Regions from separate parts of the Pseudomonas sp. R4-15 genome, predicted to be linked through region 1. Evidence: riboswitches for the same ligand, from Rfam matches in the RefSeq annotation. Region 1 holds a riboswitch; each other region holds the start of a gene.

Region 1 (7,322 bases):
AGCAGCCCGACGCCCAGCAGAATGAACGGTGTGCTCAGGCGCAGGTCGGCGAAGCTGCGGTCGGCCAGCGAGCCCATCAGCCAGAGCACGATGTCCTGCATGTCGCTCGGCGTCGGTGCCAGACTGATGGCCAGCGAGGTCGCCGCGCCGGCCAGCGAGGACAGCGCGATGCCGGCGAGGATCAGCGTCAGGTTGCCACCGCGTCGGCGCGCCAGCAGGTACAGCGCCAGCGTGGCCAGGGCCGCCGCGCCCATCGCCGTCAGCGGCAGCATCCAGGCGCTGACCCCGGCCAGCCCGTAGTAGAGACAGAGCACCGCGCCGAGACTGGCGCTGGAACTGACGCCCAGCAGCCCCGGCTCGGCCAGCGGATTGCGCAACAGACCCTGCAGCGCCGCGCCGGCGCAACCCAGCGAGAGACCGACGAGGATCGCCAGCAGCACCCTCGGCAGGCGCACCTGCTGCACGATCAACTGCTGGCGCACTGCGGGACGCGACAGGTCGCCCGTTTCCACCGGCGCGGCCAGCAGCGCGCTCGCCACCTCGCCGGTGGCAAGCGGCACCGGACCGACGCGCAGCGAAGCCAGCGCCAACAGCGCCAACAGCGCCAGCAGCACGAGCAGGGCCGGATTCAGCCAGCGGCTCACAGGTTCACCGCCTGCAGCGCCGCCGAGAGCTGTTCGGCGCTGTCGATGAGTTGCCAATCACTGCATCCCCAGTGGTTGCCTGGCAGGCGCACCGCGGGCCGCTGCTCGAGCAACGCCTGGAACAGCGGGTGGCGCGAATAGGCCGAGCGCGCCAGGCCCTGGTCGCCAGGCATGTCGGCAAGGACGAAGGCGTCCGGCGGGTCCTCGAGCAACGCCTCCAGGGAGACCGTTCCCCAACCCCGCACCCGCTGCGCGTTACGCGCGCCAAGGGCGGCGAACAGCGTGTCGACGTAGGTCTCGCGCCCGGCACTGCCGCCGTTGGTGCGCAGGTACAACAGCCGCGGTGCGTGACCGCGCTGCCCCAGGCGTTGCAAACGCCGCTCGACGTCCTCGGCGAGCGCTTCGCCCGCCTCCGAGCGATCGATCTGCGTGGCGAACTCGCGAGTGCTGGCGAGAATCTGCGGCCAACTGACCGGATAACTGGGCGTGACCACACGAATGCCGTTGCGCCGCAGCAGCTCACCCCCGTTATGCGCCAGCCAACGCCGCGAGGCGATGACGATGTCCGGATGCAGTGCCAGCACCTCCTCCAGGCTGGCGCTGTTGCCGGGCAACTGGCGTGCCTGCCGCGCCCAACGGGAACGGGCCGGGTCCTGGCTCTGCCGGGACACCGAGAGCAATTGTCCGGGCGCCGCCAGGCTCAGCGCCAGTTGGTCGGCGCAGAGATTGGTGGAAACCAGGCTCGGCAATGCGGCCTGCACCTGGCAGGCGCAAAGCACGAGGAGCAGCGCAAGCAGACGCATCAGAAATCCAGGCCGGCCTGACCTTTCACACCGGCGCCGAAGGCGTGCTTGACGTCGCGGATTTCACTCACGGTATCCGCCAGCTCAACCAGCTCCGGCCGTGCGGCGCGGCCGGTGACGATCACGTGCTGGTGCGCCGGACGATTGCGAATCGCCGCCAGCACCCGCTCGCTGTCCAGGTAGTTGTACTTGAGCATGTAGGTCAACTCGTCGAGCAGCACCAGATTCAGCGCCGGGTCGGCGAGCATGGCCTCGGCACAGGCCCACGCCTGGTCGGCGGCGGCCTTGTCGGCATCCCAGTTCTGGGTGTTCCAGGTGAAGCCGGTGGCCATGGCGTGGTAGGTCACCTGGGGCAGGTTCTGCTGCAGGAAGATGACTTCGCCGGAGGCCTGGGTACCCTTGATGAACTGCACCACGCCGCAGCGGTGGCCGTGGCCCAGGGCGCGGTAGAGGGTGCCGAAGCCGGACGTGCTCTTGCCCTTGCCGTTGCCGGTGATCAGCACGAAGACGCCGCGCTCGATCTGCGCGCGCTCGATGCCCGCATCCACCACGGCCTTCTTGCGCTTCATGCGCTCGGCGTGGTTCTGCTTCTTCTGTTCGTCGATCATGGAGGGGCTCCGGCAGCCTGGACAGTCTGTCGATGCGGCCGGAACGGGAGCGCTGCGGCCGAAGGCCACAGAAAACGAATGCGCCACTCGCGATGCGACCGGCGCTTCGGCGCTCGCCCACACCCCGGGGCGCACCTTGATGTGCGGGCGAACGGGCCGGTCTTCTGGCTCGCCTTCAACCGTTGCCGCGCCTTCCCGAAGCATCTTCAGTGGCTCGTGCGACAACGTCAGGCTTACAGCAGCGGGGGCTGCGCCGGACTACCCGTCTTGCGGGGTCACCGGACTTCCCGTTTCACCCCGCTCTCGCGGGGCACCTGTTCGTCGCCGCGCAGGGTAGCCGGTTGCGCCCTGCCCGGCAATCTTCACCCCGACACGTTGACGCCGAGCCGCCATGCTGGCACCTTTCCCGCCGCTTCAGGTGTCCCGCGAGAGCGGGGTGAAACGGGAAGTCCGGTGAGTGCGAATGCACGATTCCGGCGCTGCCCCCGCAACGGTAAGCAGGTGATGGTCCGCAATTGCGCCACTGTGCCACGGCATGGGAAGGCTGCATCCATCGTGCCCTGCAAGCCCGGAGACCGGCCTGGAATACATCAACCAAGACGACCGCGGTGGGCGGATGCGTCGGCGCGGGCCTTGGGCATCGCCGTACGTGCGCACCCCTCCTTTGGTATCCCAAGAGGGCCCGATATGAACAACGCAACCCTGAGCCACGGCGCCAGCGCCGCCCTTCCCCTATCCCAACGCATCGCCGTTGCCGCGGGCAGCCTGCTGCTCGGCTGCGCGTTGATCTGGTTCGCCGGCTTCTCCCACCTGGAGATCGTGCACAACGCCACCCACGACGCGCGCCACAGCGCGGCGTTCCCGTGCCACTGACGGGGTGTCGACGATGATCACACGTATCGCGCGCGCCGCGGGCTTTTCGGGCTTGCTGGCGGCCCTGCTGCTGACGCTGCTGCAGAGCTTTTGGGTGACCCCGCTGATTCTCCAGGCTGAGACCTACGAGAGCGCCGGCGCCCCTGCCGAGCAGGCACATGAGCACGAAGCAGGCACACCCACTCACTCGCATGACCACGAAGCCTGGGCGCCGGAGGATGGCGTTTCGCGTACGGCCTTCACCGCACTGGCCAACCTGGTGGTGGCGGTTGGCTTCGCGCTGATGCTTGCCGGCCTGTTCACCCTGCGCCATCCGGCGCACACCTGGCAGGGACTGCTGTGGGGACTGGCGGGCTTCGCGGTGTTCAGCCTGGCGCCCTCCCTCGGACTGCCGCCGGAGGTCCCCGGCACCGCCGCCGCGGCGCTGGAATTGCGTCAGTACTGGTGGATCGGCGCGGCCAGCGCGACCGCCGTCGGCCTCGCGCTGCTGGTGTTCGCCCGTCACTGGGCGCTGAAGCTGCTGGGCCTGCTGCTGTTGCCGCTGCCCCACCTGATCGGCGCGCCGCACCCCGAGGTCCACGAAAGCCTGGCGCCGGAAGCCCTGGCGCAGGAGTTCATCTACGCCTCGCTGGTCACCAACGCGCTGTTCTGGGCCGCCCTGGGCTGGCTGTGCGCCGGGTTCTTCCGTCGCGAGTCCGCCTCGCTGCGCGGCTAGGGCCTGTTCCCGTTTCATTCACGGCCGCGCCGGCACCTGTTTTGGCGCGAGACAAGGCGCAAGTCGCAGGGCTTACCGGGGTAAGTCCAAGACGAGTAACGCCGTATCGCGCCAAAACAGGTGCCGGCCGGTAGGGTTGTGCCAGAAATGACCTGCGCTGTCGTTGCAGGACTTGCCAAGGGAGTGGCCATTGGCTGCGTCCTGCGCCTAACCGCAGGCCATTTCTGGCGACAACGCGGTTCGCGAATGAAACGGGAACAGGCCCTAGGCGATCCGCCTCAACATGTAAAGGGTCTCGTCGACTCGCGCAGCCGCTTCGGCGATGACCACCTCACCGCCCAGCTCCCGCAGCCGGGCGTTGAGGTCCCCGGCGTAGAGCGCGCGGCGCCAGTCACGGTAGTTCTCCGGAGGCGCCAGCCAGGCATGCAGCGCGGGCAAGCGAAAGGCCCAGTTGCCGGCCTCGCAGGCGAAACCCGCCGCACGCAGGCGCGCCACCACCGGCGGGTCGCCCAGCAACACCCCGCGGCACACCTCGAACATCAGCGCGCCGTGATGCGCCAGCAGCGGTGGATCTTCGGATTACGTGCGAAGTCCGGGTCCAGCGTCTGCGCGCTGATGTCCTCGATGGCGTAGCGCGCGCTCAGGTCCGCATCCAGCTCGAAGCGCCGGAAGTTGTTGGAGAAGTACAGCACTCCGCCCTTGGCCAGGCGCGCCATGGCCAGGTCGATCAGGCGGACCTGGTCGCGCTGCACGTCGAACACGCCCTCCATGCGCTTGGAGTTGGAGAAGGTCGGCGGGTCGATGAAGATCAGCTCGTACTCGCCTCGGTCGGCTTCCAGCCAGGCCATCACGTCGCCCTGCTCCAGGCGGTGCTTGTCGGAGAAGCCGTTGAGCGCCAGGTTGCGCCGCCCCCAATCCAGATAGGTCTTCGACAGGTCGACGCTGGTGGTGCTGCGGGCACCGCCCTTGGCCGCATGCACGGTGACCGTGGCGGTGTAGCAGAACAGGTTGAGAAAGCGCTTGCCGGCGGCTTCGCGGGCAATGCGCAGGCGCATCGGCCGGTGGTCGAGGAACAGCCCGGTGTCCAGGTAGTCGGTGAGGTTGACCAGCAGGCGCACATCGCCTTCGCGCACTTCCATGAAGCGCCCGGCGTCGCCCTGACGCTCGTACTGGCGCTTGCCGGCCTGACGTTCGCGGCGCTTGACCACCACCCGCTCGGCGGGAATCTCCAGCGCCTGGGGAATCGCCGCGAGGGCGTCGAGCAGGCGCGCCTGGGCCTTCTCCGGATCGATGGAGCGCGGGGCGGCGTATTCCTGCACGTGCACCCAATCGCCGTAGAGGTCCACCGCCAGTGCGTATTCGGGCATGTCGGCATCGTACAGTCGATAACACTGCACGTTCTCCTTGCGCGCCCACTTGCCCAGCGCCTTGAGGTTCTTCTGCAACCGGTTGGCGAACATCTGCCCGCCTTCGGACAGGCGCGGCGGTTCGCTGCGTATCGCCGGCGGACGCTCCACCAGCTTGCCGCCGATCATCCGCGCATTGCTCGGCGTCTCGGCACGGGCGGTGACGAACTGCTCCGGTTCGACGCGGAACAGCAGCAGCTTGCATGGCAGCGCGCCGTTGAACAGCGCGTATTGCTTATGGCTGCGCAGGCCCATGCGCTTGCCCAGCTCCGGCGCGCCGGTGAACACCGCCGCCTGCCAGCCGACACAGGCCTGGCGCAGGCGCTCGCCCAGGTGCTGGTAGAGGTAGAGCAGGCTCGCCTCGTCGCCCAGGCGCTCGCCGTAGGGCGGGTTGCACACCAACAGTCCCGGCTGCTCCTGGTCCGGATGCGGCTCGAAGGTCGCCAGTTCGCCCTGGTAGACACGTATCCAGCCGTCCAGGCCGGCGCGCTCGATGTTGTTGCGTGCCGGCTGGATCAGTCGCGGGTCGGCCTCGTAACCGCGAATCCACAGCGGCGTCTGCGCCAGTCCTTCGCGGGCCCGCTGCTCGGCCTCCTGGTGCAGGCGCTGCCAGAGTGCCGGAACGTGCCCCAGCCAGGCGGAAAAGCCCCAGCGCTGGCGCTTTAGGTTGGGAGCGATGTCGGCGGCAATCATCCCGGCCTCGACCAGGAAGGTGCCGACGCCGCACATCGGGTCGGCCAGCGCATGGCCCTGCTTGGCCAACTGCGGCCAGCCGGCGCGAATCAGGATCGCCGCGGCGAGGTTCTCCTTGAGCGGCGCCGCGCCCTGCTGCAGACGATAGCCCCGCTGGTGCAGGCTGTGGCCGGAGAGATCCAGAGACACGGTGGCCTCACCGCGCTCCAGGCGCAGATGGATGCGCACGTCAGGGTTCTCCCGGTCCACCGAGGGCCGCTTGCCGAAGCGCTCGCGCAACTGGTCGACCACCGCGTCCTTGACCTTCAGGGCGCCGAAGTGGGTGTTGTCGATGCCGCTACCCTGGCCGCTGAACTCCACCGCGAGGCTGCCGCCGGCGTCCAGATGTTCGCTCCAGTCGACGCTATGCACGCCGTCGTAGAGGCTCTGCGCTCCACTCACCGGAAAGCGCGCAAGGACCAGCAGGACGCGGTTCGCCAGACGCGACCAGAGGCACAGGCGATAAGCGCTTTCCAGGTCGGCCTGGCCGCGTACCACCGCGACCTGCGCACGCCCCTCCTGCAGGCCGAGCACGCTCGCTTCGTCGAGCAATAGCGACTCGAGGCTCTTGGGACAGGTGAGGACCAGCTCGTGTAATTCGGACATCGGGTTACCTGGCGGCGGCAGCGCCGCGAAAAATGAATTGCATGATGTGACACAGCGCCGCTGCTTTGCCCAGCGCCAGACTCACCGTCCGTCGGCCATCGCCAACTGGCCCGGGGCCATCCGCGCCCTTAGAGCGCCCTGCATCGCTACTTATCCGTTGAGAACGAGTCTTCGTTACCTGCTTATGACAAAAAGATCGTTCCACTCGCCTCTTACATTGGTTAGAAAAACTTCACCGGGGACGCAATGTCCATCGGCAGAGACATCGCCACGCCGGCAGCGGTGTTTCGAAGGCAGACCTTCTGCCAGGCCCAAGGGCCATCGGGAATTACAGTCAATAACTGAGGGCAACACCCTATGAAGAGACTCAAGCGTGATCCGGTGGAACGAGCATTCATGCGCGGTTACCAGCACGGCATTCATGGCAAATCCCGTGACCTCTGTCCTTTTACCCAGGCGTCCACCCGGCAGGCCTGGATCAATGGTTGGCGCGAAGGTCGCGGTGACCATTGGGATGGCTATACCGGTACCGCCGGTATCCATCGCCTGAACGAGTTGCGCGCGGCCGGCTGACAACGCCCGGATCACGACTCCTTATTCCAAGCCGCCTCATCCGGGCGGCGGGCCAACGGCCCAGGGGCTCCCGAGGGAGCCCCTACACCTCAGGCCTGCGGCTTGGCAGCCACCCCCAGCGCCGCGATCGCATCCACCGACTCGCGGATCAGCCTCGGGCCACGATAGATGAATCCACTGTAGACCTGAACCAGGCTCGCACCTGCGGCGATCTTCTCGGCCGCGTGGGCGCCACGGGTGATGCCCCCCACCGCGATGATCGGCAGACTACCGGACAGCTCCCCCGCCAGTACCCGCACCACTTCGGTGGCCCGTTCGCGCAGAGGCGCGCCGGACAGCCCGCCCGCCTCGTCGGCATACTG
Region 2 (7,322 bases), 760 kb from region 1:
GGCCGATGCCCTGCCCTTCGAGGGCGTCGGCGGCGGCTTCCAGGCGCGTCTCCAGATCGGCGATTTCCGCCGCCTGCACCAGGCCCAGGTGCCGCGAGGGCAGCGTCAACGCCGCATCGCGCGGCAACCCCGCGAGCCAAGGCAGGTGCGCCGGCATCGCCTCGCGCAGCAACTGCGCATGGCGCGCGCTGCCGACACGATTGGCGATCACCCCGGCGAAACGCAGGGTCGGGCGAAAGGCCGCCAGGCCCAGCGCCATGGCGGCAAAGGTCTGCGCCATGGCGCTGGCATCGATGACAGCGAGCACCGGCAGGCCGAATCGCTCGGCGAGGTCCGCCGCCGACGGCTGGCCGTCGTAGAGCCCCATCACCCCTTCGACGAGGATCAGGTCGGCCTCCCCGGCCGCGTCCCAGAGCAGGCGCCGGCACTGCGCCTCGCCGAGCAGCCAGAGGTCCAGGCTGTGCACCGGGGCGCCGCTGGCGCGTTCGAGCAGCATCGGATCGAGAAAATCAGGCCCGCACTTGAATACCCGCACGCGCTGGCCCTGGCGCCGATACAGGCGCGCCAGGGCGGCGGTGACGGTGGTCTTGCCCTGCCCCGAGGCGGGCGCCGCGACCAGCAGCGCCGGGCATCGGCGAGGGGTGTTCATCCCCGCGCCTCACGACGCTGCAGCGCCAGCAGTCCCAACGACAAGTGCAGGATCGCGGCGGCGACCAGGTACAGCACGAGGTTGCCGAGCTGGCGCGGGTAGTAACTGGCAATGCGCGCGACGAAGCCGGCCAAGTCCGCCTGGGGGTAATGTCCGGACAGGAAATAGAAACCGCCGCCGGAGATCAGGTAAGCGCACAACGCCGTGCAGCAGACCAACGCGGCCAACGCCAGCAGGTCACGCGCCTCGCCCTGGGCACGCTGGGCGAACAGGCGTCCCGCGCCCCACAGGCAGGCGTAGGCTGGCAGCAAGGCCCAGTACGCCGGCGACAGACACCAGTCCGTGATCTGCCCGCCGCGCAGCGCTGCCCAATCCAGCAACGAGGCCTCGACGAACAGCGCGGCGAAGCCCCAACCCGCACGCAGGTAGAGGCCGGCGAGGAAGAACACCGCCCAGGACGCACTGGGCAAGGCATCCAGGCTAGCGAAGTGCTGACCGCGGGTGACCGCCATCAGCACGGCGAGGGCCAGGCCGATCAGCAGACGTTGCTGCAGGGGGAGAACGGGCATCGTCGGGTCTCCGTCAGAGCGCCTGGTAGCGCAGGGTCAGGTAGAAGGCGCGACCGGGTTGTTCGTAGGTCTGCGCGGTTTCGTAGTCACGGTCGAACAGGTTGGCCAGACGCGCCTGCAGGCGCCACTCGGCATCGATGCGGTACTCGCCGCGCAGGTCCACCAGGGCGTAGCCGGGCATCCGTTCGTCGTCGGCATTGTCGTTGCCGTCGAAGCGCTGGCTGGCGGCGTAGAGGGTCGCGCCCACGCCGAAGGCCTCGCCCAGGTCGCGATCGGCGTCCAGGTTGAAGGTGCGCTTGGCGCGACGTGCCAATTGCTGGCCATGGTTCTCGCTGCTGCGATCCTGCGGGTCCATCAGCGTGGCGCTGGCCGCCAATTGCCAGCCGGCCCATTCGCCGCGGACCCTCGCCTCCAGGCCGCGAATGCGCGCGCGCTCGACGTTTTCCGGCCGCATCGGGCTGCTGCCGGCCCAGACGATCATGTCGTCGATCTGGTTCTCGAAGGCGTTCAGCTCCCACTCGCCCCAGCCGGCCAGCCCGCGCAGGCCCAGCTCGTAGCTGCGCGATTTCTCCGGAGAGAGATCGGGATTGCCGGCGGTAAAGGCGCTTTCGGGGTAGTAGAGGTCGTTGAACGAGGGCGCGCGGAACGCGGTGCCGTAGCTGGCGTTGAGCGTCAGGTCGTCACGCAGCGCGTAGCTCCAGCCGAGGTTGCCGGTGTCGTGCTCACCGAACGCCTGGTTGTCGTCATGGCGCACGCCCAGGGTCAGCCCGTGCCGGCCAAAGCGGCCCTGGTACTGCAGGTAGTAGCCACGGTTGTCACGCGAGTCCTCGGCGTAGTTGTCGCTGGTATCGATGCGATCACGCTGGAAGTCGAAGCCCGCGCTGAGCAACTGGTTCTCCGCCAGGCGGATATCGTTCTGCCAGCCGAAGGTGTCGCGGGAGGTATTGAAGCGCGAGTAGAAGTTGCCGGCGCGGTAGTTGTCGGCGCGATCCTCACTGTGTCCGCTCTGCAGCACCACCGTCCAGGACTGGAATACGGCGAAACGCGCGGAGCCGGAGATCACCTGCTGCTCCCCATCGGCATAGGGCTTGCGGGCGCTGGCGCTGGAGGAGCTGGGGTCGTACTCGCTGTGGGTGCTCGCCTGCAGCCAACTGCCTTCGAGCTGCAGGCCGTTGTCGAAGTGGTAGCCGCCACGCAGCGAGCCTGAGGTTTCCCGGTAGCCATCGGCGTCCGGCTCGTAGCTGCCCGGCGAGGACGCCCGGTAGGCGCGCGCATTGGTGCCGTCGGTTTCCTCGCTGCTCACGCCCAGGTCGAACCAGCCGCCGCCGTGCCGCGCGGAAACACCCGCGCTGCGGGTGTAGCTGGAGCGACTGCCCGCGCCGATCGACAGATAGGGTTTGAATCCCTCGCCGGAGCCCTTGCGGGTGAAGATCTGCAATACGCCGCCGAGCGCCTCGGCGCCGTACAGGCTCGAACGCGGCCCGCGCACCAGTTCGATACGCTCGATGCGCTCCACGGGAATGTCCTGCAGGGCCGCGGTGCCGGTGGTCGCGGAGCCGATCTTGACGCCGTCGACCAGCACCAGCAGTTGCTTGTCGCTGACCCCACGCAGGTACAGCGAGGTGCTGGTACCGCGCCCTCCGTTGCTGGCGAACTGCACGCCGGGCAGGCCGCGCAGCAACTGCGGCAGGCTCTGCGCCTGGCTGCGCTCGATGTCTTCGCGGGTCAGCACGCTGCTGGAGGCGACGTCGACCAGCGCCTGGTCGGTCCGCGTGGCGGTCACCACCTGTTCGGCCAGGGTCAGGGATGCGGCCAGGGCCGCGGGAGAAAAGCAGGATGCACCGACCAGCGCCCAGGCGATCGGCGAGAAACGTACAGGATTCAAGCGAGGTTCTCCGTCGTGCCACCCGCACGACTGTCAGTCATCGTGGGCAGACGGAGAAATGGACGCGAAACGGGACGGGCGCCGACGGCGCACTCCCCGCCGTGCCCGCCGCACTGCCATGAGCTGCGCCAGGCCGGTCTCCGGGCTCGCGAGCGACGGGCAATATCACCCGCCAGGACACGCACCTTCCCGTGCTTGCGCACAGTGGTCATCGCGTATCCGAGGCTCGCCTACCGTTGCGGGGGCAGCGCCGGAATGCTCCCGCGCAGCATGCGCGCGGAGGTCACCGGCTTCCCTGTTTCACCCTCGGGGCAGCGCCGGCACGAAGCTGGCGGATGCCCCGCCGACGTCATGCATCGGGCGGGCACCTGAGGCAGGCGGCAGGTTAGAGCGCGAGGCTTCGCGCGTCAACGACGGCGCTGTCGCGCCGTGGGGAATCTTTTTGCCAGCATGCGTTTCGAAACCTGCAGGACCCCAATTCGACAACGCCGCGGTATCCTCTGGCCTATGACGACCATCGTGCAGATCTCCGACACCCACTTCGGCACCGAACAGCCCGAGGTGGTCGCCGCCCTGGAAGCCCACGTGCGCGAGCGTCCGGCGCAATTGTTGGTGCTTTCGGGCGACATCACCCAACGTGCGCGCAACGGCCAGTTCGCCGCCGCCCGCGGGTTTCTCGACCGCCTGCAGGCCGACGGCATCGAACGTTCCCTGGTGATCCCCGGCAACCACGACATCCCGCTGTACAACCTGCTGGCGCGCTTCCTGCGGCCGTACGGCAACTACCGCCGGCATTTCGGCAAGAACCTCGAGCCGATCTACGAGGACGACTGCCTGCTGGCCATCGGCCTCAACACCACCCATCCCAAGCGCCACAAGGACGGATTGGTGAGCCGCGGCCAGGTGCGCCGGGTACGTCGCCTGCTCGAACGCGGCGACCCACGCAAAGTGCGCATGGTGATCGCGCACCAGCCGTTCGGCTCGATGGTGCCCAGCGATCTGAGCAACCTGCAACGCGGCGCCCTGGCGGCGCTGACCTGCTGGGCGGACGTCGGGCTGGACCTGGTGATGGGCGGGCACATCCATCTGCCCTACGTGTTGCCCCTGCGCAATCAGTACCCCAGCCTGAGCCATGACATCTGGACGGTACAGGCCGGCACCACCCTCTCCTCGCGGGTACGCGGCAGCGCGCCGAACTCCTTCAACCGGCTGTGCATCGAGCCGGGTGAAAACAAGCGCGCACGGGTCGAGCGCTGGGACTTCCAGCAGGGCCGCTTCGTCCTCGGCGCCCGCTTCGAATTGGGCTGGAAGGCAAGCGACGCGATGCTGGGCCTGGCACCCGTCCAGGCCCCTATCCCTTCCTAGGAGGGGTTGCGGAGGAGGAACGTCAACGCCGGCGCAAAGCCTTCGCGCATGCACGAGCGGGCAAAGAGGGTCATAATCGCCCACTTCGCTCTGTAACAATCCATTTCCGCCGATGTCCGAGCAACCCAGTCCATCGCCCCAACCGGCGCCCAGCCCCACGCCCGCCGCGAGCAAGCCTGGCCGCTTTCGCCGCCCACGTTGGCGGGAGTGGCGACAGCGCCTGGCCTTCTGGGTCGGGGCTCTGCTGGTGGGCCTCGCGGCCTTGGCCTTCGCTTGGCTGGCGGACGAATCCTTCGCGCTGTTCAAACGCATGCTCGGCGCCGCCAGTTGGTTGCCATTGCTCATCACCCCCGCGGGCTTCGCCCTGCTGGCCTGGGTCACCCATCGCTGGTTCGGCAACGCCAAGGGCAGCGGCATTCCCCAGGTGATCGCCGCCCTGGAAACGCCCTCGCTGCGCTTCCGTGCCCAGGTACTGGCGCTGCCGGTAGCGGCGATACGCATGCTCTTCACCCTCGGCGCGCTGCTGGTCGGCGGCTCGGTGGGCCGCGAAGGCCCGACGGTGCACGTGGGCGCCGCCATCATCTATGCCTTCGGCCGGCGCCTGGGGCTGCACGACCGCCGCACCATCGCCGGACTGATCCTCGCGGGCGGCGCGGCGGGGATCGCCGCGGCGTTCAATACGCCACTGGCCGGGATCGTCTTCGCCATCGAAGAGCTCAGCCGCACCTTTGAGCAGCGCTTCAGCGGCCTGGTGCTCACCGCGGTGCTGATCGGCGGCGCCGTGACCCTGGGCCTGATGGGCCACTACGCCTATTTCGGCAACATCGGCGGCAGTCTGCCGAGTGGCTGGGGCTGGAGCGAGGTACCGGCCTGCGCCCTGCTCGGCGGCGTGCTCGGCGGGTTCTACGTGAAGCTGGTGCTGCCGACCCAGGAGGGCTGGCTTGGACGCATGTGTCAGCTACGCGGGCGCTTCCCGGTACGCTTCGCCGCCGCCTGCGGCCTGCTGCTGGCGCTGCTCGGGCTGGCCTCGGGCAACCACGTATTCGGCACTGGCTACGAAGAGACCCGTGCGCTGCTGGAGGGCGAGCCGATGACCGATGCGAGCTTCCTGCTCTGGAAGTTCCTGGCCAACGTGGTGTCCTACCTGTCCGGCATCCCCGGCGGGCTGTTCTCGCCTTCGCTGAGCATCGGCGCGGCCTTCGCGCCGTTGCTCTCGCTACTGCCGGACGTGGACCCACGGACCTGCGCCCTACTGGGCATGGGCGCCTACCTCGCTGGCGTGACACGCTCGCCGCTGACCGCCACGGTAATCGTCCTGGAACTCTCCCATAGCCCCGACCTGCTGATTCCGATGCTGGCGGCCAGCGTCATGGCCTCGAGCATCTCTGGATGGATCGCCCCCGTCTCGCTGTATCACGCGTTAGCACGGCAGGTAATCGACAAGGTCGCACCGCGCAAGGATCAGGAGGGGCAGTAGACCTGCCCCCTCTCCCCAACCCCTCTCCCACAAGGGGCGAGGTGTAGTGGTCTACTAACCCCGGACACCTTTTTAGGCGAAGATGATCGCCAGACAGAGGTGTTTGATGAGCAGACCAAGACGTACCTTCACCCCCGAGTTCAAACATGAGGCAGCCTGCCTAGTACTCGATCAGGGCTACAGCTGTGCCGAGGCAGCCCGATCGCTTGATGTGGGTGAAACGGCACTCAGGCGCTGGGTGAGTCAGTTGCAACAGGAGCGTGGCGGTATTACCCCGACAGCCAAGGCTCTCACGGCTGAGCAGCAAACCATTCAGCAGCTCCAGGCGCGGATTAACCGGCTGGAGCTTGAGAAGAAAATCTTAAAGGAGGCTACTGCGCTCTTGATGGCCGAGGAACACGGGCGCAGACGTTGAGTTCGATTCGGCGGCTGACCGCACGTTATCCGGTACATCTGCTGTGCTCGGTGTTTGAACTCCCTCGATCCTGCTATTACGCCCACCAGGCCCGTCGCCGTCACATCGATGTCCGGCAGGTAGGTTTGCGTAGTCGCATCCATGAACTGTTCAGCCAAAGCCGTCGTTCGGCGGGTAGCCGCAGCATCGTGGCCATGTTGAAGGACGAAGGCACGGAAGTGGGCCGTTTCAAGGTTCGAGGCGTGATGAAAGCGCTGGGATTGATCAGCAAGCAGCCCGGTGTTCACGTCTATAATCGCGCCAACGTTGAGCGCCCCGACATTCCCAATCGTCTTGCACGCCAATTCACCGTTGAAGCGCCCAACCGCGTCTGGTGCGGCGATATCACCTACATCTGGACACAGGGACGATGGCATTACCTAGCGGTCGTGATGGATTTGTACAGCCGCCGAGCCGTGGGTTGGGCACTTTCGGAGAAGCCAGACGCCGAACTGGTGATCAAGGCACTCGACAAGGCCTATGCCGTGCGTGGACGGCCAAGTGGCGTGCTGTTTCATAGCGACCAAGGTAGCCAATACGCTAGCCGCAGCTTCCGCCAGCGCCTATGGCGCTATCGCATGACACAGAGCATGAGTCGCCGCGGAAACTGCCACGACAACGCACCGATGGAGCGACTGTTTCGCAGCTTGAAAACCGAGTGGGTACCTGCAACGGGGTACCTGAACCAGGCCATGGCTGAGCAGGATATTGGCCGTTACCTCATGCGCTACAACTGGATCAGACCGCATCAACACAACGGCTTTGTGCCGCCTGCGGTTGCAGAGGAACAACTCAATTCTGTGTCCGGGAATTGTTGACCACTACAAGGGGCTTTTCCGGGGGGGCCGGAAATCCTGCGGAGCGCGAAGGCACCCTCTCCCCAACCCCTCTCCCGCGAGGGGCGAGGGGCTTTTCGGGGGCAC
Region 3 (7,322 bases), 2.1 Mb from region 1:
CTCACGCTTCGAGGACGACACATTCAGCGGCGGCGAAAACCTCAAGCAAGGCGTAAGCACCGCCTTCGGCAGCGTCCGGGTACAACGCCAGACCGAGTTCGAACTGCGCTTCACAAACCCGGCGACAGGAGAATTGCACCCAGGCGTGCGCGAAACCATCCACCGCGGGCATAACCTCTTCGTGCTCTATCCGGGCTATCCGGACTATCGCCACATTCCAGTGGTCGGCGCGGGCACCACCTTGCAATTGCCCGGCTCCCCGGACACCTGGGGGATGATGTGCGAAGGCGATTTGGCCGAGGTCTATCGCCCGCGCAGCAGCAACTATCGTCTACTGCGCAGCCTGCTAATTCATCTCGCCGTGGTCGCCGCCGGCTACGCCGGGGGACGCTGGCTGGGGCTGACCCAGCCAGCGTTGGATGCACTTGCCGGAGGACTCGCGCTGGGCGCCATGGGCAGCTTCTGGGCGCTCAGCCTGCGGCCACTCTCACGCCAACTGCAACAGCTATGCGATTTTTTCCTGGACACCGCCGAGTGCGGTGCTCCGCTTTCCAGCCGGCTCTCGGCGGAGCACTTCCGCGCTGACGAAAGTGGAGAGCTCGCGCGCTGGGTGAACAGCTTCGTCGACAAGCTCGACACCACCATGAACAGCATCAAGACCGCTGGAAATGCGCTCAGCCGTACATCCAGCGAACTCGGCCTGGCGTCTGCCCAGGCCAGCCGTTGCGCCCAGGACCAGCGCACTGCAGCCGGTATCACCGCCGAAGCCACCGATGGGGTAAGTCGTAGCATCGGCGAGATGAGCGAACACATGCTCGACAGCACCAGCGCTTCGCAGCGCACCCTGGCCATGGCCCGAGAAGGCGCTGCGCAGGTGACCCGAACCACCACCGAGATCGGCCAATTAGCCAAGCAGGTCCAGAGTGCCTGGGAAAAGGTCTCCGGGCTCAACAGCCAAGCCCAGTCGGTAAGCAACCTGAGCAATTCGATCCGCGGCATCGCTGAACAAACCAATCTGCTGGCCCTCAACGCCGCCATCGAGGCCGCGCGGGCCGGCGACTCCGGGCGCGGCTTCGCGGTGGTCGCCGACGAGGTGCGCAAACTCGCCCGAAATACCACCGAGGCGACCCAAGCGATCGCCAGCAGCCTGGCCGAGATCATCGCGCAGATCGCCCAGGCGGCCGAATCCATGGAGGCCTGCCAGCGCAGCGCCGGCGGCAGTGTGGAGCAGGCACAGGAGGCCGATCGCACGCTGCATCTGATCCAACAGGAAGTCGCCGCGATGCAGCGTCGCATCGAGCAGGTCAGTCAGACGATGCACGAACAGCACGCCCAGGCGCAGGCCGCCAACCAGCAGGCGCAGACCATCACCCAAGGCGCCATCCAGAGCACCAGCGCGGCACAGGAAGCACGCAGTGCAACGCTGGTGCTGGAACAACTGGTGCTGGACCTGCACAAAGCCGCCGCCAACCTGGGTGAAAGCCAGGCGGTCTGAGCCAGCGGACGCTCACAACCCCCGAGCCTTCACTCGGTGTCCAGATAGGGCGACTCGAGTGGCGCTGGCGCGAGGGACAGCGCCCATCCCGCCAAGGGAGATAGCGAATCACCGAACCGCTACATGAGCGTCGTTCAGGCGCCCAGCTCAGGGGTTTCGCTTGCCTGCATCGCACAGTGCCATTAAGGTGCGCGCGATATCTGTTTGCCATCCTGGTGCGCGTGCCCCGCACGCGTGAAACGGGAAGCCGGTGAGCCCCAGGGCAATTCCGGCGCTGCCCCCGCAACGGTAATCGACGTCGGTCCATTCCCCTGGGCCCACGGCTGCTCCAACGCCACTGTGCCGATCGGCATGGGAAGGCGAGCCGCCGAGTCGAAAGCCCGGAGACCGGCCAGGATGGACGCTACCAGGTGCTGCGGAGGGCCGCACCGTCGAGCACGGGTGCCCGTCGTCCGCCGTTCGCTATCTGCCCTCCTCGAAGCCTTCTTTCGCCTTTGAGGACGTCCATGAAACTCACTCCCCTGGCGCTGGCGATCAGCCTGCTGCCGACCCTGCCCGCCACCGCCGAAGAGGTCTCGCGCGAGGACGCGCTCAAGCTCGACGCGCTACTGATCACCGCCGACCGCAGCGTGGAAGAACGCGCGCAGAGCAGCGCGGCGAGCAGCGTGTTCACCCGCGCCGATATCGAGCGGCTGCAACCGACCGACGTGCTCGACCTGCTGCGCCATGCCCCGGGCGTGAGCATCACCCGCAACGGCGGCCCGGGCAGCCTCTCGGGCCTGTTCATCCGCGGCACCAGCAGCGCCCAGGCGCTGGTACTGGTGGATGGCGTGCGCATCGCCGGCGCCTCCAGCGGCCTCACCTCGCTGGAATACCTGAACCTCGACCAGATCGAGCGCGTGGAAGTGGTACGCGGCGGCCGCTCGGCGCTCTACGGTGCCGACGCCGTCGGCGGCGTGGTGCAGATATTCACCCGCCGCGGCGAGGCGGGCCTGAGCCCGCGCGTGCACTTCGGCATTGGCAGCCACGGCACCTTCGAGCGCAGCCTGGGCCTCTCCGGCGGTGACGCGCAGACCCGTTTCGACCTCGGCGCGTCCCTCGATGAAAGCGATGGCACGCAGCGCACGGACCTGCCCGGCAGCGAGGACAGCGCTTACCGCAACAAAGCCTTCAACCTGAGCCTGTCGCATCGCTTCAGCGACAGCCTGCAGGCCGGCGTGAACCTGCTGCGCCAGACTGGCAAGGCGGAATATGACAACACTGACTACCCGACCACCCCCGCCGATACAGACTTCGAGCTGTCGAGCGCCAGCGCCTTCCTCGACGCCCGGCTCAGCCATTACTGGAGCAGCCGGCTCGAACTCGGCCATGCCGAAGACCGGCAAACGTCAAATGCGTCCTATGGCATGTCCCTCTACAACACCTATCGGGATCAGGCGTCCTGGCTCAACACCCTCAGTCTCAGCGAGACTCAACAGCTTCAGTTAGGTGTCGACTGGTACGAGGACGAGCTGCATAGCGCTCCGGATTTCGCGCAGGACTCACGCTGGAACCATGGGGTCTTCATTCAACATCGCCTGGAAGCCGAACGCTTCGCCACCGAAGTAGGGGCGCGCTACGACGATAACCAAGCGTACGGCGGCCACACCAGTTGGAATGCCGCTGTCACTTACCACCTGGATGACACCAACGATCTCATTGCCTCCTACAACGAGGCATTTCGCGCCCCTAACTTCAATGACCTCTATGATCAGTACGGCAACGGCAACCCGGACCTGAATCCCGAGAAGGCGCGCACCCAAGAGCTGCAATGGCGTAGTCAGCTGACAACCGAGACACGTCTGGAGCTCTCGGCCTACCACACCGTTATCGACGACGCGATCGTTGGCTACCCATCGGTCAACGTGGACAAAGCGCGTATCCAAGGCCTGGAAACCAGCCTTTTCTATACGCTGCCCGGCTGGCAGGCCCAGGCGAGCTATTCACTGGTCGATGCACGTAACGCCAGTGGTGGTAGCAATGATGGCCAGCGTCTACCGCGCCGTCCGCAGAATACATTCAAGTTCGACCTGGACCGCCACTTCGGCGACTACAGCATCGGTGGAAGTTGGCAGTTGGTTGGCCATAGCTATAACGATGTGGCCAACGCGGAGGAAATCCCGGGCTACGGCGTGCTCGACCTGCGGGCCAGTTGGCTGGCGCGCAAGGACCTGCGCCTGGAATTGAAGATCGACAACCTGCTGGACCACGACTACTACCAGGCCACCGGCACGGCCTATGATGCGAGCTTCGCCAGCGTCCCCTTCCGCTACCAGGAACTGGGCCGCACCGCCCTGTTCGGCGTGACCTGGACCCCCGCGCTGTAACACGCGCCCCCGCAAGAACCACGAGGCCCGCATCAGCGGGCCTCGTGCGTTAGGGCTTGATACGCTGGAACCTCAGACCCAGCCCTGCACCTTCAGCTCGGTCTTCAGGTAGGCGTAGTAGACCGGCGCGGCCACCAGCCCCGGCAGGCCGAAGGCGGCCTCGAACACCAGCATCGCCAGCAACAGCTCCCAGGAGCGCGCGTTGATCTGGCCGCCGACGATGCGCGCGTTGAGGAAGTATTCGAGCTTGTGGATGAGCACCAGATAGCCCAGTGCGACCACCGCCACCCACAACGACACCGACAGCGCGACGATGCTGATCACCGTGTTGGAGATCAGGTTGCCGATCACCGGCAGCAGTCCGGCTATGAACGTCACCAGGATCAGCGTCTTGGTCAACGGCAGCTCGACACCCAGCAGAGGCAATACGCCAGCGAGGAACACTGCGGTGAAGGTGGTGTTGAGCAGGGAGATCTTGATTTGCGCGAAGACGATGTTGCGGAAGGCACGGGCGAAGTGCGTCACCCGCACCAGCAGTTCCGCGGCCAGCGGACGCAGGGTTTCCGGCGCGGGAACCCGCTGCAATGCCACCACCGCACCAAGGATCATGCCGATCAGTACGGTGACGAACAGGTGCACCGCGCCCTTGCCGACCAATTGCAACTCCGCCACGTGTCCGCGCAACCAGTCGTGCAGCAGTTGGCGGATATCGTCGACGTTCGCCGGCAGGTAGCTGACCAGCGATTCGGGCAATTGCTCACGGGCACGATCGATCAGGTCCATCGCCCGGGCGAACAGCTGCCCCGGGTTGTTGACCTCGTGCAGCACGAAGGAAAACGCGCCTGCGAAAGCCAGCCCGAGCACCAGGATAATCACCACGCTGAGCAGCCCCACCGCCAGCAGGCGGCCCATATGCCCGGCGAAGAGGCGTTGCAACGGCGGCGTGAGGCTGTTCACCAGCTCATGCACGAGGAGCCCGGCGAGCAGGCTGGGCAACAGTTGCAGGGGAAGCGCCAACAGCAGGGCGACGATCACGATCAGCGCGCTGGCGAGGACGAAACGGTAGGACGGCGGGGACATGTGCAAGAGAACGACTGGACGGGAAGCTCAATCTGCCACCAGCGCCGGCACAATGCCAGTGACATGAAGCAGCTAATCCGCGGGGCGGGCCTCGGAGAGACGCTCGCAGAGCCGTTCGGTCGCCTTCAACATCTGAAAACTGGGGCGTTCCAGGCCCTTGTCCGGCACCGCCAGCAATTGCTTAAGACGCACCGCGCTGAGTTGCGGCCAGGCCTGCCAGGGCTCCAGTTCGGCGCCGCTGCCGGCGAGTATGACCTCGGGGTCCGCCGCCAGCACCGCCTCGACCGAGACCTGCGGCGCCGGCAGGGTCAGCGCAGCGAACAGGTTGCGCGCGCCACACACCTCCAGCGCACGGCTGATGATCTGTCCGCCGCCAATGGTGTACAGCGGCTGGTGCCAGACCTGGTAGAAGACCCGCAGCGGGCGCGCCCTTGCGTAGCGCTCGCGCAGCCGCGCCATGCCCTGCTCGAAGCGCTGGCGCAGGTCTTCGCCCTGCTCGGCGTGGCCAACCCGCGCACCGATCAGCGCGAAGCTCTCGGCCAGTTGTTGCAGGTCATGGGGCTCGACCACCAGCAACGGGATGCCCAGTTCTTCGAGCTGCGCGCGCTGGGCCGCCGGCAGGCTACCCGGCCAGAGCAGCACCAGGTCCGGCTTCGACGCCAGCAGGCGTTCCATGTTGAGTTGCCCGAGGTGCCCGACGGACGGCACCCGGGCCAGCGCGGCGGGACGCTCGCCGCCATCGAGCACACCGACCAGGCGGTCGCTGGCATCCAGTTCGAGCATGATCTCCGAGAGCGAGGGCGCCAGGCTGACCACCCGCTGCGCGGCCAGCGCCGGCAATCCCAGGAAAAGGCACAGCAGGCCGGTCGCGAAGGACCTCAGCACAATTGGCGCGGCAACCGGTAGAGCCACAACAGCAGCACGCTGCTGGCCCAGAGCAGCATCAGCGGTACGCTTTCCAGACCGCAGAACAGGCCGACCACAGCGAGCCAGGCGGGCAGCCCGGCAACCAGCAGCGCACGCCGCCAGACCCGCGCCATCTGTGCCCAGGCCTCGGCTTCGCCGGCGCCATCACGCTCACGCGCCACGCTGAATAGCGCCCGCTTGTAGTGGCGAAAGGCGCGCAGGGTAGGAAACAGACTGGCCAGACCGAGCAGGAACACCGCCATCGGCAATTGCTCCGGCACCTGCGGCGCCTCCACCAGCCACGCCAACAGCGGCAGCGGCGCCAGCACCGCCAGGCCCAGCAGCCACCACTGCCACAACAGCGCGGCGCGGGTCGCGGCGCGATTCACGCCGAGGTCTCGTTCTGGTGCACCTGACCGAGCAGGTGGCCGAGCTTGCCGGCCTTGGTCGACAGGTACTTGGCATTGTGCGGGTTGAGCCCGGTCTGCAATGGACGGCGTTCGGCAACGCGAATGCCGAAGCCCTGCAGCGCCTTGATCTTGCGCGGGTTGTTGGTCATCAGGCGGATCGAGTGGATGCCCAGGTGTTCGAGCATCGGCAGGCAGATCGCGTAGTCACGCTGGTCGGCACCGAAGCCCAGCCGCTCGTTGGCCTCGACGGTATCGGCACCCTGGTCCTGCAGCTCGTAGGCACGGATCTTGTTCAGAAGGCCGATGCCACGACCTTCCTGACGCAGGTAGAGAATCACGCCACGACCTTCTTCGGAGATGGCCCGCATCGCCGCCTCGAGCTGGAAGCCGCAATCACAGCGCAGGCTGAACAGCGCATCGCCGGTCAGACACTCCGAATGCAGACGACCGAGCACCGGCTCGCCATCGGCCACGTCACCCAGGGTGAGCGCCACGTGCTCCTTGCCGGTCTCCTCCTCGAGGAATCCGTGCATCTCGAAGATGCCGAACGGCGTAGGCAGTTTGGAGGAGGCAACGAAAACGACGGACACCGTTCAGGCTCCAGGGTAGGGACAGGGGCGACATTGTAGCGCCACCGCTGTCGCTGAGTCAGCGAAAAGGCGCCTAAGGCCTGTTCCCGTTTCATTCACGGCCGCGCCGGCGCCTGTTTTGCCGCGAGACAAGGCGCGAGTCGCAGGACTTACCGGGGTAAGTCCAAGACGAGTAACGCCGTATCGCGGCAAAACAGGCACCGGCCCTGTGGGTTGTGCCAGAAATGGCCTGCGCTGTCGTTGCAGGACTTGCCAAGGGAATAACCATTGGCTGCGTCCTGCGCCTAACCGCAGGCCATTTCTGGCGACAACGCGGCTCGCGAATGAAACGAGAACAGGCCCTAGGGCGGCGACGTTCAGAGATAGGGATAATCCTGCTGCCAGCGGGCGAAGATCTCGCGCAACGCACCGCTGCGTACCAACTCGTCCATGCGCTCATCGTAAAGCGTGCGCAAAGCACGCCCGCGGGCACTGT

Evidence for each region. A riboswitch is a leader RNA that binds a small molecule or an ion and turns the genes downstream of it on or off. The one in region 1 is predicted to bind cobalamin.
Region 2: linked by a shared signal. The riboswitch ahead of btuB (TonB-dependent vitamin B12 receptor) and the one ahead of cobO (cob(I)yrinic acid a,c-diamide adenosyltransferase) in region 1 are both predicted to bind cobalamin.
Region 3: linked by a shared signal. The riboswitch ahead of ACYRGX_RS00240 (TonB-dependent receptor domain-containing protein) and the one ahead of cobO (cob(I)yrinic acid a,c-diamide adenosyltransferase) in region 1 are both predicted to bind cobalamin.

Annotation. Positions count from the first base shown of each region.
Region 1 is NZ_CM147293.1:2,611,415-2,618,736, reverse strand. Features, by position in the region: gene ACYRGX_RS12490 (FecCD family ABC transporter permease) at 1-644, opposite strand, end outside; gene ACYRGX_RS12485 (ABC transporter substrate-binding protein) at 641-1,447, opposite strand; gene cobO (cob(I)yrinic acid a,c-diamide adenosyltransferase) at 1,447-2,055, opposite strand; cobalamin riboswitch at 2,193-2,388, opposite strand; cobalamin riboswitch at 2,455-2,653, shown strand; gene ACYRGX_RS12475 (CbtB domain-containing protein) at 2,743-2,928, shown strand; gene ACYRGX_RS12470 (CbtA family protein) at 2,942-3,643, shown strand; gene ACYRGX_RS12465 (hypothetical protein) at 3,908-4,183, opposite strand; gene rlmKL (bifunctional 23S rRNA (guanine(2069)-N(7))-methyltransferase RlmK/23S rRNA (guanine(2445)-N(2))-methyltransferase RlmL) at 4,183-6,387, opposite strand; gene rmf (ribosome modulation factor) at 6,745-6,960, shown strand; gene ACYRGX_RS12450 (quinone-dependent dihydroorotate dehydrogenase) at 7,050-7,322, opposite strand, start outside.
Region 2 is NZ_CM147293.1:3,367,120-3,374,441, forward strand. Features, by position in the region: gene ACYRGX_RS16020 (cobyrinate a,c-diamide synthase) at 1-649, opposite strand, end outside; gene ACYRGX_RS16025 (hypothetical protein) at 646-1,218, opposite strand; gene btuB (TonB-dependent vitamin B12 receptor) at 1,232-3,103, opposite strand; cobalamin riboswitch at 3,218-3,441, opposite strand; gene ACYRGX_RS16035 (metallophosphoesterase family protein) at 3,611-4,468, shown strand; gene ACYRGX_RS16040 (chloride channel protein) at 4,581-5,945, shown strand; one part of gene ACYRGX_RS16045 (IS3 family transposase) at 6,052-6,313, shown strand; one part of gene ACYRGX_RS16045 (IS3 family transposase) at 6,313-7,217, shown strand.
Region 3 is NZ_CM147293.1:51,297-58,618, forward strand. Features, by position in the region: gene ACYRGX_RS00235 (methyl-accepting chemotaxis protein) at 851-1,495, shown strand; cobalamin riboswitch at 1,692-1,905, shown strand; gene ACYRGX_RS00240 (TonB-dependent receptor domain-containing protein) at 2,002-3,861, shown strand; gene ACYRGX_RS00245 (AI-2E family transporter) at 3,934-4,941, opposite strand; gene ACYRGX_RS00250 (cobalamin-binding protein) at 5,014-5,823, opposite strand; gene ACYRGX_RS00255 (MFS transporter) at 5,820-6,236, opposite strand; gene ribA (GTP cyclohydrolase II) at 6,233-6,847, opposite strand; gene ACYRGX_RS00265 (substrate-binding periplasmic protein) at 7,204-7,322, opposite strand, start outside.